Regions from separate parts of the Dielma fastidiosa genome, predicted to be linked through region 1. Evidence: riboswitches for the same ligand, from Rfam matches in the RefSeq annotation. Region 1 holds a riboswitch; the other holds the start of a gene.
What was found. A riboswitch is a leader RNA that binds a small molecule or an ion and turns the genes downstream of it on or off. The one in region 1 is predicted to bind lysine.

Region 1 (7,529 bases):
CGCTGTTGATTATCGGTTACGGTATTCGCATAATTTTAACTTTTATCTTTTCAATTGAATACTTTAAAATCAAATTCAGCGGCGGCCTGCTTATTTTGTATGATCCTATTGTCCGTTTGTTCTATGCGTTCATGATATTGAAAATTTTTAAAGCCGGTCTGATAATGCTTAATAATTTTTCCAAGGCAAGAATTTTTGATGCTGAAAATCTGATGGCTATGTCAAAGGTAAATCAAGGTATCATGAAGCTCTTGATTGTTCGCATAATAGCCAATATAGGATATTGTTTATGTATGATGGGTATTGATTTTTCAAGTAATCATGCATATCCATCTTTATATTACAGCTTTGATTCGGTTTATGGCATCTTATCACTCTTTATATTGATGCTGGTTATCAGTGTAATAACGGTTATTTATGAAAAAGCTGCAGAACAATATAATGAGAACTGCCTGATTGTCTAGGAGGTAAAATGAATGATAGTAAATAAGGAAACAATTTCAAACCATCCATGGCTTTTACTTAGTCTGCTGGTGACTGCATTATTATTACTGCTGATTTATATGAAAAAGGAGAAACAAATGAATTTTCATAAAAAGTTAGCCCTGCTTAGATTGTTGATTGTACTGGCAATGGGTTCTATTGCCTTAATGCTGATTTGTGTTGTCTTTATCCTTCTGTCAATCGCGGGGACACTAACTTCTATAAGCTTGGCAAGCGGTGTTTTGTTTATCCTAGCTATATTTGCTTTTCTTATGCTTTATCTGCCGGCTGTCTTCCGTTTCATTAAGGCCTATCATTGTCTGATGGTGAATTTAAGCAAGGAAGAACTATTTGTGAAGGATAATGCGGATGCTGTTCAGCAAATGGCTAAATGCACTTTTCGGCTGTTAATTACCAATTTGTTTTTTATGCTGATTAATTGTTTAATGACATTAAGCATTGGCAGCAGTGCTGTGATTGCAGTGTATGATTATGGTTTTGAATCATGGACAGGCCAGTTTTTAGCTGCGCTTCTTTTGAATCTGACTGCGGTGATTTTTGTGAAAAGCATTGAGCTTTATAATGAGAATAGGTTGACGATCTGATATGAGTATTCAAATACATTTAAAGGAAATTCTGCTGGAAAGAGGCATGACCGCAAAGGAACTGGCAGAAATTATAGATATTACAGAAGCTAATTTGAGCATTTTATGCAGCGGCAAGGCTAAGGCAGTGCGATTTTCCACATTGGAAAAGATCTGCAAGGTATTGTCATGTGATGTAGGGGATATCTTGAATTATAAGGAAGATTGAATTTTTGTTTACCAACCCTTTCTTATACATAAAAATGGCTATACTTCAAATACTAAGCGTAAAATACGGGATTTTTCATAAACTCAACCAGCCGTTGGGAGAAATCCAACGAAGCGTTGTTTTATTCAACCATGCGTCTGTTCATTCCTGACGGCTCGGCATTTATAATAAACGTGTAAGAAAGGATGGGGTGAAGAGCATTTCGGCCCCAAGGTATTGTAATGAAAACATTAGGAACTAAAATAAGTGAATATCGTAAAATGAAAGGCATGACACAGGATGAATTGGCTGAAAAACTGAATGTTTCAGGACAGGCGGTGTCAAAGTGGGAGAATGATTTATCAATTCCGGATCTGCCGCTGTTAATTGAACTGGCGAAATTTTTCCATGTTACCCTTGATGAATTGATTCTGCCTGAGGAAAAGATTCAGCCAGTGCTGCTGCCGGCCGGTGAGCGCAAGGATATCAATCAGATGTTTCTCAGGATGACCGTTGACAGTGTTAAGGGAGATCGGGTCAGAATGAATCTGCCGATGTCTTTAGTGAAGGCGGCGGCTGAGATTGGCTTGGATATTTCCAAGGTTTCCGGCAATGGCTCCCATGGTTTTGAAAATATTGATCTTTCCGCAATCATTCAGTTAGTTGAAAATGGTATGATCGGCCGCTTAATGGAAGTTGACAGTGCGGAAGGCGATCATGTGGAAATCTATGTGGAATAATTATGCTGATTAAAGTACGCACAAAGAAGCTGGCGTTAACCATCCCGGTTCCTAACTGGTTGCTGCTGAATCCCTTTTGCACATCTTATGTGCTGCGCAGGGTTAATCAAGAACAAGTCGCTGTACCGGTAATCAGTTCGCATCAAATGCAGGCTTTTGGCCGACTGATTCATGATATCAAAAGAACACATGGATCTTTGACACTGCTTGAGGTAGAAGCGGCGGATGGAACATATGTCGAAATAAGGTTATAGGATTCATTGATTGAAAATGATTATCGCTTACATAGAAAATGATATAAATATTTTCAGAAAACTATTTACAAATATTTCATAATGAAGTAAACTTGTTTCATAAATAAAAAACAAGAGGTAGCGATGTAGAAGAGTACATTTGTGAGGAGGCATCCTGTGATCAAATGGAAAGGCAGCCATCGCCGAACATGAGGATAAGGCATTATGCTTGTGTGAGACTATGGGAAATACTCATAGGATTCCTACATTTATTGTAGAGGCGCTTTGTTTTACGATAGAAACTATTGTGAAGCGTCTTTTACCAAAGACGTTTTTTATTTTATACAGGAGGATCAGAATATGAAATATTTTAGAAGTTTTATTGGATTTGGTTTATTATCCATGATGCTGTGTACGCTTGCCGCCTGCGGCAGTAATGATGCACCGGCTAATGACATGGATAATCAGAATGTATTGCGGGTAGGAATGGAATGTGCCTATGCGCCGAATAACTGGCAGGAGGATCAGGCCAGTGATACAAATCTGCCGATTGAAAATGTGTCAGGCTTTTATGCGGAGGGTTATGATGTGCAGATGGCAAAACAGATCGGCTCGGCATTGGATGCGGAAATCGTAATTGTTAAGCTGAGCTGGGACGGTTTGATTGATTCATTAAAAAGCGGTCAGATCGACATGGTCATTGCAGGTATGGCAGATACCGAGGATCGCCGTCAATCAGTGAATTTCTCTGATTTCTATTCAGTTCGTAAAACTGAATATGTGATTGTGGTTGATGAAAATTCATCCTATGCGGATGCTGATTCACTCAGTGATTTTGCCGGTGCCAGTCTTTTAGGTCAGAAAAATACCAAATATGATGAAGTAATCGATCAAATCGAGGGTGTCGATCATCTGCCGCCGGTCACTGATGTGGCAAATATGATTGCCCGTCTGAATCAGGGAGCGGCTGACGGTATTGTTTTAGATACTGAATCAGCGGTTGCTTATACAAATGTCTATCCTAATTTAGTAACGATTTCTTTTCCTGATGGACAGGGGTTTGAGTTAGGCTTTAATGGTGCCTGCATCGGATTACGCAAAGAAGACACGGCATTGCTGGATCAGGTAAATGCCGCGCTGGCTGAAATACCAACGGAAACACGTCAGGAAATGCTGACGCAGGCACAAGCCAAAATGCCGTAGTAGGGTTTGCTTATGCAACTGAAAATAAATGACGCTGCCACGCTGCGTGCTTATCCCCAGCATGCCTGGTTTCTGGGCTGGCTGTTTGCTTTGCTGGATGCATGGCTGCTGTTAATATGTAAGGGGAGTTTTACACTATCAATCTATAACCGGATTCCGATGATTTTGTGGTATTTGCTTTTGGCAGCCGCATTTGCTTATATACCTTTTTCAGCCTATGCGCATAAGAAAAAAGCGTTACAGAAATGGCTGCATCGATATTTTATCTTTACCCTTGTTTTCTTTGGTATCGTACTGCTTGACTGCGGTATTGCCAGATTCATTCAGCTCTTTGTTCAGTCAATCCATGCTGAAAGCAATCCGGAAGGCTTTGTGCCATCGATGATTTATATGGCCTATCAATCAAGAGCGACTTACCTTAGAGGCATCAGCGGTACGCTGCAGGTATCGTTGATTGGAACTTTATGCGGCTTTCTTTTGGCAATCCTGCTTTCCTTTCTGCGGATACAGGTTCCTGATCGCCGTGATGCTGACAGCATACAGATTTTAAAACTGATAGGTCAAAGCTTTGCGAAAACCTATACGACGATTATCCGCGGTACACCAATGATGGTTCAGGTCTTGATTATCAATGCTATCGGTTTTACATTAGCCCGTATGGCAATGCCAAACGCGCCCATCTCCGAGGTTAATAAAATTTGGTCTTTCTTCTTGGCTTCGGCAATTACCGTTTCATTAAATTCAGCAGCTTATCTGGCTGAGGTACTGCGCGGCGGTGTGGAATCTTTGGATAAGGGGCAGAAGGAAGCGGCCCGCTCCTTGGGCATGACTCAGTGGCAGGCGATGATGAAGGTTTTATTTCCACAGGCGGTTAAAAACAGTATACCGGCAATCGGCAATGAATTTATCATTAATATTAAAGATACTTCGGTACTTACCACCATTGGTTTTTTTGAACTGATGTTTGCGAATAGTACAATTTCAGGTACTTATTATAAAGGCTTGGAAGTTTATTTGGTTACAGCACTGATTTATTTGCTGCTGACCTATAGCATTACCCGACTGCTTAATTATGCGGCCCGCCGTTTAGATATGCCGGCATCACGCGGTATTCCAAGCAGTAATTAGGAGGCATTTATGGAAGAAATTATCCGTATTGAAAATCTTGAGAAGTCTTTTGATCAGCTGCGTGTATTAAAGAATATTAATTTGAATGTGAAAAAGGGTGAGGTGGTCTGTATTATCGGAGCCAGCGGCAGCGGTAAAAGTACGCTGTTGAGATGTATTAACCTGCTTGAAGAACCAGATGCCGGTCATATTTATTTTAAAGACCAAGACCTGACGGATCTGAGTACCGATATCAACGTATTGCGGGAAAACATCGGCATGGTTTTTCAGGGCTTCAATTTATTTAATAATAAAAATGTATTGGATAACTGTACGCTGGCAATGACGGCGGTAAAGAAAATGAAGCAAGCAGAAGCTGAAGCAATTGCCATCCGGCATTTAACGGCTGTGGGTTTAAAGGAATTTATTTATGCTGATTCACGAACCTTATCCGGCGGTCAGAAGCAGCGTGTCGCCATTGCCAGAGCCTTGTGTATGAATCCGGAAATTATGCTGTTTGATGAACCGACAAGTGCCCTTGATCCGGAAATTGTCAAGGAAGTGCTGGATGTTATGCAGCGGCTGGCTAATGAGGGCATGACAATGGTTGTTGTTACCCATGAAATGCAGTTTGCCAGAGAAGTCAGTGACCGTGTGGTGTTTATGGATCAGGGAGTAATCTTAGAGGAAGCATCGCCTGAACAAATCTTCACCCAGCCGCAAATGCCGCGGACAAGAGAATTTTTAAGCCGCTATTTATAGGAGAAAAATATGAAAACTGTTTATGAAACATATCAAAATGAAACGATGTATCCAGATTTAGATATTCACCAGGCATGCCGTCGGCTGAGTCAGGCAATCCAATGCAGGACAACCTCTTATGTTGATGTCAGCAAGGTTGATGATGCTCAGTTTAAACGCCTGCATGATGTAATCCGCACATCTTTTCCGCAAGTGATGCATCATGGTGAGGTAAGCATGCATGGCAACAGTATGCTGATTAAGCTGACAGGCAGTGATCAAACGTTAAAGCCAATCCTGCTGATGTCACATCTTGATGTTGTACCGGTTGTTAAGGGTACTGAAAAAGATTGGACCTATGGGCCTTATTCCGGAGCGATTGCCGATGGTATGATCTGGGGGCGAGGAGCTTTAGATATCAAAAATATGGTATTTGCCATCTTGGAAGCGGCGGAATATTGCCTGAACCATGCGATGAATTTGAAACGTACTATTTATTGTGCTTTTGGCGAGGATGAGGAAACGTGCAACACCGGTTCCGCGAGAATAGCTGCTTATTTGAAAAAGCAGGGCGTTCAGCTTGAATTTGTATTGGATGAAGGCGGCGGTGAAATCATTGAAGGAGATGTCTATGGCGCAAAAGGGTCACTGGTTTCTTCCATCTGCCTAAGTGAAAAGGGCTATGCAGATCTTTTACTTGAAGCGAAGAGTGTTGGCGGTCATTCTTCCAATCCGGTGCATGGAACGTCTTTAGGTCATCTTGCGAAGGCAATCACAGCCATTGCAGAGCATCCGCTGCCTGCGCGGTTAAGCGAATTAAACAAAGCGGCATTGAGAACATTGGCTCCTAAAATTAATCAGGAACCGATGAAGACATATGTCAGTAGCATTGAGGCTCATGAAAATGCAATATTAGATTATTATTTAAACAGTGAAGAATTATACAATCAAGTATCAACAACAATAGCACCGACAATGATCTGTGAGGGTGCGCAGGCAGGCAATGTTATGCCGCAGAATATGTGGGCTGTCATCAACTTCCGTCTGGCCTGTCACGACAGCATTGATACGCTGCTTGAAGCTTGTTTAAAATTGGTTGGTGATGAAATTAAATGCAGCTTTATCCAGGCCAATGATGCATCTGCCATTTCCCGTTATGACAGTTACGGTTATCAAAAACTGACAGAAACATTGCAGACCTTCTTTGGCGGCGTGAGCTTTATTCCCAATCTGGTTACCGGCAGTACCGACGCTCGTAATTATGAGTGCATCTGTGATACCGTTCTGCGTTACGGCCCTTTTATTGAAGAAGCGGAAATTGTATCAAAGGGCGTTCACGGTACGAATGAGCGAATCAGTATCCGAGCCTATGCGCAGGGTATTCGTTCATTAATTCATTTGATTCAGCAGACATGTAAATAAAAGATGGCGCGCCGCGCCATCTTTCTTTATAAACTTTCAGATATAAAATTATTCTCATGAATCGGCAGATGCAGACTCATCATTGAAGGCTCTTCAATCGTATCACCGACAATTTCATCATCGACATGATAAACGATGATTTCTTTATCACTGTCACAGATACAGCACATCATCGCATTGGCTGTTTTCTGTGAACGGCAGATTAATTCATTGACAATTAACTGATCTTCATTTTCATCATATACCAAGTAACCGTCAATTTCATCTTGTGAGCGGTGAATTAAGATTCGTCCGCTGCATTTCGCATAGGGTATCAGATAATCTTGATAATAGCTCAGATCACGGATGCGGTAACCATTCTTGTCCTGTACATATTCATTATACAAGCTAAGCAAGGCCGCGGCGTCTTCACAGCAGTCACAATGCTTCTCCAATCCCTCATAGGCCACTTTGCGAAGGATGGTTTTGCGCCGTTTATAACTTGTTTCAAACCCGAAAGGCTTATACAGCTCCCAATCATAGGCTTGAATCAATAAAGGTATCTGAGTATTCTTATCAAGCACATGAGTAAGCAGCTGGCGCATATATCCGCATTCCTGATATTCAGGATCGGTGGCAATTCCTAAAATTAATTTAGCCGCTGTCACTTTACCATCCATCATCAGTTCCATATCCCGCAGATGCAGCATACAGACAAGCTGATCATCATGAAGCAGACACTGTGTTTGTTTAGGGTCATAGAGCTTATCAAAATAAAAGGCAGTAGTTAATGGGTTCTCATCAGGGAAGCTGTTCAGCCAAAGATTTT
Region 2 (7,529 bases), on a different contig from region 1:
ATATGCCAAAAATGAAAACACACAGAGGACTTGCAAAACGTGTAAAAATGACAGGTTCTGGTAAATTGAAAAGAAGTCATGCTTTTACATCTCACCGTTTCCACGGAAAAACTAAAAAGCAAAGACGTCAATTAGCTAAGTCAGGATTGATCAACAAGACTGATTACAAGCGCATTAAGTTAATGCTGATTAAATAAGGTAAATAGGAGGAATAAAAGATGGCAAGAGTTAAAGGCGGAATCGTATCACGCAACAGAAGAAAAAGAACATTAAAATTAGCTAAGGGCTATTTTGGTTCAAAACATTTATTATACAGAACTGCACATGAACAGGTAATGCGTTCACTGCGCTATGCATACAGAGACAGAAAACAATTGAAGCGTGAAATGCGTAAATTATGGATTGCACGTATCAATGCTGGTGCTCGTTTAAATGATATGAGCTATTCTACATTAATGCATGGTTTAAAAGTGGCTGGTATCACAATCAACCGTAAGATGCTTTCTGAAATCGCTATTCATGATCCTAAGGGATTCACAGCAATCTGCGACAAAGCTAAAAAAGCATTAGAAAAATAAATCCTTTAACCTCTGAGCAATCAGAGGTTTTTCTTTATGGCAAATGATAAATTTTATAACTGCATCAACCTTTTTAGCCAACTGTTTGAGAACGTGGTATAATATTTATAAAGAAGAGGTTCAAAACCATGAATGGAGGAAGATTTATGGACAAAAAGATCATTATTACGATTGCCAGAGAATATGGCAGCGGCGGCCGTGAGATTGGCAAAAAAATCGCCGATAAGCTTAAAATTCCTTTTTATGATAAAGAATTGATTACGATGGCAGCTAAAGAGAGCGGCTTCAAGCAAGAAATGTTTGAAAAGAATGATGAGCAGGTAGATTACAGCAATAATTATTTGACTGCCATCGGTTATGTGCTGGGTTCTCCGATAGCTGGTTTAACGGATATTTCAATGAATGATGAGCTGCATCAGATTCAGGCAAATGTAATCCGTCAGCTGGCAGAGAAGGGAAGCTGTGTGATTGTCGGCCGCTGTGCAAATTATGTGCTGCGCAATGATCCATCACTGGTATCCTTGTTTATTACCGGTAAAACGGAAGATAAGGTCTTAAGAGTTGTGAATGATTATCATACGGCGTCTTTGGAGGATGCGGAAAAGCTAATGGAAAAGACGGATAAACGCCGTGGCAATTATTATAATTATTATACGAATCAGGATTGGAAGGATGCCCAGCATTATGATTTATGTGTAAATAGTTCTGTGCTGGGAATTGATAAAACGGTGGATTTGATTTGTGAGTTCATTAATTTAAAAGCATAAAATAATGAGAACAGGCTGATTTAAAGGCCTGTTTCTTGCTTTATCAGGGTGTGTAAATCAACAATGTAAGCGGTTTACAAGAAAGTTTTTTCATAAATTTACTGAAAAGAGTTGACAAATGCTTCACTTCAGCATAAGATAGGAACATACAAAAAACGTATAGAGGCAGCGATGCATCAGAGTAATCAGCGGAGTCGGCGGACTGTGAAGCTGGTGAAAGGTAACCATCGCCGAAAGAGAGCTTTGGCAAAGGCTTGTCTTGGGGTTATAGGGAATACCTATAACACTCCTTCAGCAATGAAGAGGAGCTATTAGTACTCGATCGGTAATTAGAGTCGTGCTAATAGCGCGGCTTTTGTATTTTAGAAAGAGGGACAAAAACATGAAAAAATTATTAAGCGTATTTATGGCAGCCATGCTGCTGGCTGGCTGCAGCTCAACACCAGCAGACAACAATCAAGGTGATGCAAAGGATACCTTTACTGTAGGTATGGAATGTAACTATGCACCATTTAACTGGACAGATCCTCAGGCTAGTGATTTCAATGTCGCAATCAGCGACGGCGGTTATTGTGATGGTTATGATGTTCAGATTGCCAAAGCGGTAGCAGAGAGCTTAGGTAAAGAATTAGTCATTGCGAAGCTGGATTGGGATGCACTGGAACCATCATTAAATTCAGGTATTATCGATGCGATTATCGCCGGTATGACAGATACTGCGGAACGCCGTCAGAATGCTGATTTCACAGAACCTTATTATCAGTCACAGATGGTTATGGTTGTCTTGAAGGATGGCGCTTATGCGAATGCATCAACACTTGATGACTTTGCCGGTTCAACCATTCTTGGTCAGATGAATACAATGTATGATACAGTTATCGATCAAATCAAAGATGTTAAGCATGCGACACCGTTAGAATCATATCCATATATGATCATGTCATTATTAAATGGAGAGGTTGACGGTATTACTGCTGAAACACCGGTAGGACAAGGCGCTGTAGCGGCACATCCTGAGCTTGCGTTGGTTGAATTTGATGAAGGCAAGGGCTTCAATATTGATTTAAGTGATACAGCCGTATCTGTTGCCGTTAAAAAAGGGAATACTGAATTACTTGAAGGAATCCAAAAAGCATTAGATGGTATCAGTGAAGAAGATCGTTCATTGATGATGGAAGCAGCGACAACGCGTCAGCCTGCTAACGAATAAGATAGAAAGAGGACGGTACGAATATGAATTTGATAGAAGTTATATCAGTGACTAACCCAAATATGATCGCTGATGCCTGGAATGTATTTATCAAATATAAATCATTGCTTCTCATCGGTGTAAGAAATACACTGATCGTTGCGCTGATAGGTACGCTGGTGGGTTTGCTGATCGGGTTAGTGATTGGCGCCATTCGTGCCGTAACCCAGAATAAAGAGGCAAGTGATTCTGCCTTTATAAGGATTATTAAAAAAATTGGTTATCTGATTACCAGTATTTATGTATCCATCTTCCGAGGTACACCGATGATGGTACAGGCAATGTTTTTGTTTTATGCGCTGAAACCGATTTTGAACTGGAATCCGATCAGCGCGGCTTGTGTGATTATTTCAATCAATACCGGTGCGTATATGGCGGAAATTATCCGTTCAGGTATTCAGTCAGTAGACCGCGGACAAAGTGAAGCCGCCCGTTCAATCGGTATGACATCGATTCAGACGATGCGTTATGTTATTCTGCCGCAGGCCATTAAGAACGCATTCCCGTCAATCGGCAATGAGTTTATCGTTAATATTAAGGACAGCAGTGTTCTGTCAGTAATCGGTTTCTCAGAGTTATTCTGGCAGGCAAAAAGTATTGCCGGTTCAACGTTCTCAACAAGTGAACCATTCTTAGTTGTTGCGGTAATGTATTTTATTCTGACTTACGCGACAGCGATGCTTCTGAATTATTTTGAAGGCCGTATTAATCATACTAAATCAAGCTTCCCAGCTTCTCAGACTGTGGAAGATTCAACATACTAGGAGGTTGTCAAATGGAGAATATTATTGAAGTCAATCATTTACGCAAAAGCTTTGGCAGCCTTGAGGTATTAAAGGATATTAACTTTAATGTTGAAAAGGGCGAGGTAGTTACCGTCATCGGTTCTTCTGGTTCCGGTAAATCAACAATGCTGCGCTGCATCAATCTGCTTGAAACACCGGACAGCGGTGAAATCCTGGTAAATGGCGTCAATGTCATGGAGGGAGATATCAATAAGCACCGCAGTGAGGTGGGAATGGTTTTCCAATCCTTTAATCTATTCAATAATTATACTGTGCTTGATAACTGTGTGCTCGGCCAGACTAAGGTTTTGAAGCGTTCGCATAAGGAAGCGGTTGACAAGGCACATCAGTATCTGAAAAAGGTCGGCATGGATGAATTCGCGGATAAACCTAGTACCTTATTGTCTGGCGGTCAGAAGCAGCGTGTCGCGATTGCCCGTGCTTTATGCATGGATTGTGTGGTACTGCTGTTTGATGAACCGACCAGTGCGCTGGACCCGGTAACCGTCGGTGAGGTGCTTGATGTTATGAAGCAGCTGGCTGATGAGGGCTTGACTATGGTTGTGGTTACTCATGAAATGGGTTTTGCCAGAGATGTCAGTGACCGCGTCGTGTTCATGGAAAACGGTGTTATCGTAGAAGAAGGCAAGCCTGAGGATATCTTCACGGCGCCTAAGAGTGAAAGCCTGCAGCGTTTTCTCGGCCGCTTTATTAATCAAAATTAAGATGCTCCGGCATCTTTTTTTTCAATGGAAAGCGTGCTAGAATGGATGAAGATAGTTGGAGGAGCTTATGAAAATGGAAGTAAACAGAGATTTGATTGTCGATATTACAAGAGATTTTATTAATACGCCTTCACCGGTGAGCTATTATGATGAAATTCATCAGCTGCTTGAAAAAAACGCGGCACGATTTGGCTGTGAGGTCAGCTATGACCGCAAACGGACGGCTTACATCACCTTAGCAGGTGAGGATGATTCAAAATGTGTTTGTGTCGGCGCGCATTTGGATACGCTGGGCATGATGGTACGTCAGATTAATCGTGATGGAACGATTATGACCAGAGCCTTAGGCGGCGTCAGCTATGCCAGCTTGGAGGGCGAGAGTGTCATTGTCCATACCTGCAATGGTCAAAAATACAGCGGCTTGATGATGTGCAAATCACATTCCGTTCATGTCTTTGATGATGCCCGTACTGTTGAACGTGATGAAAACAGCATGATGGTCATTCTCGATGAAGAGGTAAGCAGTGATGAGGAAGTCTATGCGTTAGGCATTGAGCATGGTGATGTCATATCAGTAGAACCGCGTTTTCAGCTGAGTGCTTCAGGCTATATTAAAAGCCGCTACATTGATGACAAAGCCGCGGTCGGAGTGGTATTCGGCATGCTGGATTATCTTAAGCAGCATCAATTAAAACCTAAGTATAAGACCTTATTGGCATTTCCTATTTATGAGGAAATCAACCATGGCGGTGCTTATGTGCCTGCGGAAGTCAGTGAATATGTAGCTATTGATATCGGTTTGATTGGCCCGGATTATCATGGCAGCGAACATAAAGTTTCTATTTGTGCCAAGGATGCTTTTTCACCGTATGACCGCGGTTTAACAACTAGAATTATCGAACAGGCCAAAAAGGTTGAAGCCGATTATTGTGTTGATATTTTTTACCGCTATGGCACTGATGCGAATGCGGCAATCCGTGCCGGCAATAATCTGTATGCGGCTGCGTTTGGCATGGGCTGTCTTTGTTCCCATGGGATGGAGCGCACCCACATAAAAGCTCTTGAGGAAACTACAAAATTATTGATTGCTTATGTATTAGATTTATAGAAAAAGAAGGATCGCATCCAAAGGACAGCACCCATAAGGAAGTAATTTAGTAACCGCAGGGCGGCATAGTCAAAAGCTATGTCGTTCTGCTTTTTCTCTGCCTTTCAATGGTCTGCTTATCCTCGTCTGTTCCAGTTCTCCGATAAAGTTCCAGACAATTTCTATCCACTGTCTGCGGTGTCCGGTGGACTTGTCCGGCGCATAGACTATGATTTTCTTCACAAACTTATTGACGATAGTAGGCGCTAATTCCCGTATTCCCACTTACTTGCGGTAAACAGAAGAGAAGCTGTCAAAATCCGTCTTGTCCATCTGAACAAAATGTTAAAATAGTTTTCCACTGTTTTCTGTACCCCATTGACACATACTTTCCATAATTGGGAGCAAAGAACGACCTTTATTAGAAAGACTGTATTCAACCTTAGGTGGAATTTGCGGATACTCTTTTCGGATAATAAGACCATCTGCTTCCATTGCTTTTAATTCCGTACTTAAAGTTTTGAATGTGATTGTCCCGATTTTTCGTTGCAATTCATTGAAGCGAATTGCTTCATATTCAACAAGCCAGTAAAGAATGACCAATCTCCATTTTCCGCCAATCATGGATAGGGTATAGCCAAATGGTGTATCAGTTAAAGACTCTATTCTCTTTTCAAATTTTTCCATGCTCATAGTAGATACTTTCCTTTACGATAGTATATGTCAAAAAAGTGCGTACTTTTCTTTTTGACACTTTATATATAAAATAACATAAAGAGATAAATCAAACAAGAGGCGCGAACTTTTATGAAGAAAAAAATTTTGATTATTTTGGGTGGCGGACGTTCAAATGGAAATACGGTACAGTTAGCTAAAGCATTTATGAGAGGAGCCACAGAAGCCGGGCATCATGTGCAATTTATATCATTGAATAATATAAATGTGAATGGTTGTTTAGGCTGTAAAGCTTGCCGCTATGAAAAGCCTTGTGTACAAAAAGACGATTTTAATTCTCTTATTCCAAAGATAAAAACAGCAGACTTAATTGTATTTGCTTCACCCTTATATTTCTGGACTATATCATCAAAAATCAAAGCATTCATTGAACGCTTTTACTGCATAGCAAAGCAGGATGAAAATCCACCTTTGGGGCGGTATGAAAAATACCCGATACACGATTGTGCTTTGCTTATGACTTCTGCTGATAACTTTTTTTGGACGTTTGAGCAGGCTGTTTCTTACTACAAATTTACGTTGATAAATTATATTGGTTTTCAGGACAAGGGTATGCTGCTTGCTGGTGGCTGTGGTAATACAAATGGTAAACCGCAGATACATTCAACAAATTATTTAAGAGAAGCGTTTGAATTTGGAAAAAGAATATATGAAGATGAAGAAATGTACAGAAATAAAGGAGAAGAAGATGAAGAAAGTGAAAATAACTATTTTGAAAACTATGTTAAATGTTGAACTTGCAAAAGAATATGGTGTTGATGGTCTGACCGTCTGCCCTATGATGAAGGAAGGGCAGGTTTTCTTTGCTGACTATGCGAAGCCAGAAGGGTTTTGCGATGAAGCATGGAAAGCTATTTATCAGTATGTTTTTGCTCTGGCACATGGAATGGGAAAAGAGTTATTTTACTACGGCGACTGGATAAAAAAACCCGGTGTCGCCATTTGTAGCTGTAATGACGGATTGCGACCAGTTATTATGAAACTTGAAGCTACTGAAGATGAAGCGGAAATCAATTACACACCAGTTAGATAGAAAAATCAAACAACAACAAAACCGTTACTCTGACGGAAAACGATTGTTGTGATGTTAAGCGGCGGCTTTCATAAATCACAATCAAAGCCGCCGTTTTCCTTTTCAAAATGAAAATACGGAGAGTGTATTAAAGCTGCCCATTTTTAAGGATTTGGCAGTATTAAATGCTTAAAAGCATTGGAGGTATCGATATGTCCTTTTTCTATATATCGAACACTATGAAATCATCAAAAAAAGCCTGTCTAATTCAACGGGATATTATGACTATAAAGATGAACACACATATCATGTAGTATGTTTTAATAATTCGTATTACTCAGCGCCTATACAGTTTTCTATCGTATGGGCGCTTGTTGTAATAGCCCCCTACTGGGAAGAAAGGGGGTGAGAAAAATGAGTTATTCCGAAGAATACAGGGAACATATTGAGTACGCCTTTGCAGCCTTTTGTAAAATCGTTCTCCGTAACGCCGCCATGTCTGCCTATCGGGATATTGGCAGAAAATGGAAGCACGAAATCTCTCTTGATTATCTCATGGACGAACAATATTATAACCCGTCTACGACAGAT

Region 2: it holds a riboswitch for lysine, as region 1 does, so the genes downstream of both, DWZ33_RS02380 (transporter substrate-binding domain-containing protein) here and DWZ33_RS05050 (transporter substrate-binding domain-containing protein) in region 1, are expected to answer to the same signal.

What each region holds. Positions count from the first base shown of each region.
Region 1 covers NZ_QRQL01000002.1:85,185-92,713, reverse strand. The annotation lists gene DWZ33_RS05075 (hypothetical protein) at 1-464, shown strand, start outside; gene DWZ33_RS05070 (hypothetical protein) at 477-1,088, shown strand; gene DWZ33_RS05065 (helix-turn-helix domain-containing protein) at 1,090-1,296, shown strand; gene DWZ33_RS05060 (helix-turn-helix transcriptional regulator) at 1,518-2,015, shown strand; gene DWZ33_RS05055 (hypothetical protein) at 2,018-2,269, shown strand; lysine riboswitch at 2,374-2,542, shown strand; gene DWZ33_RS05050 (transporter substrate-binding domain-containing protein) at 2,609-3,451, shown strand; gene DWZ33_RS05045 (amino acid ABC transporter permease) at 3,464-4,579, shown strand; gene DWZ33_RS05040 (amino acid ABC transporter ATP-binding protein) at 4,589-5,320, shown strand; gene DWZ33_RS05035 (M20/M25/M40 family metallo-hydrolase) at 5,330-6,721, shown strand; gene DWZ33_RS05030 (GNAT family N-acetyltransferase) at 6,748-7,529, opposite strand, start outside.
Region 2 covers NZ_QRQL01000001.1:446,896-454,424, reverse strand. The annotation lists gene rpmI (50S ribosomal protein L35) at 3-197, shown strand; gene rplT (50S ribosomal protein L20) at 219-578, shown strand; gene DWZ33_RS02385 (cytidylate kinase-like family protein) at 725-1,345, shown strand; lysine riboswitch at 1,498-1,664, shown strand; gene DWZ33_RS02380 (transporter substrate-binding domain-containing protein) at 1,728-2,555, shown strand; gene DWZ33_RS02375 (amino acid ABC transporter permease) at 2,579-3,358, shown strand; gene DWZ33_RS02370 (amino acid ABC transporter ATP-binding protein) at 3,370-4,104, shown strand; gene DWZ33_RS02365 (M42 family metallopeptidase) at 4,178-5,212, shown strand; gene DWZ33_RS18105 (DUF4368 domain-containing protein) at 5,282-5,476, opposite strand; gene DWZ33_RS02355 (winged helix-turn-helix transcriptional regulator) at 5,537-5,878, opposite strand; gene DWZ33_RS02350 (flavodoxin family protein) at 5,999-6,661, shown strand; gene DWZ33_RS02345 (TIGR04076 family protein) at 6,615-6,959, shown strand; gene DWZ33_RS02340 (RNA polymerase sigma factor) at 7,353-7,529, shown strand, end outside.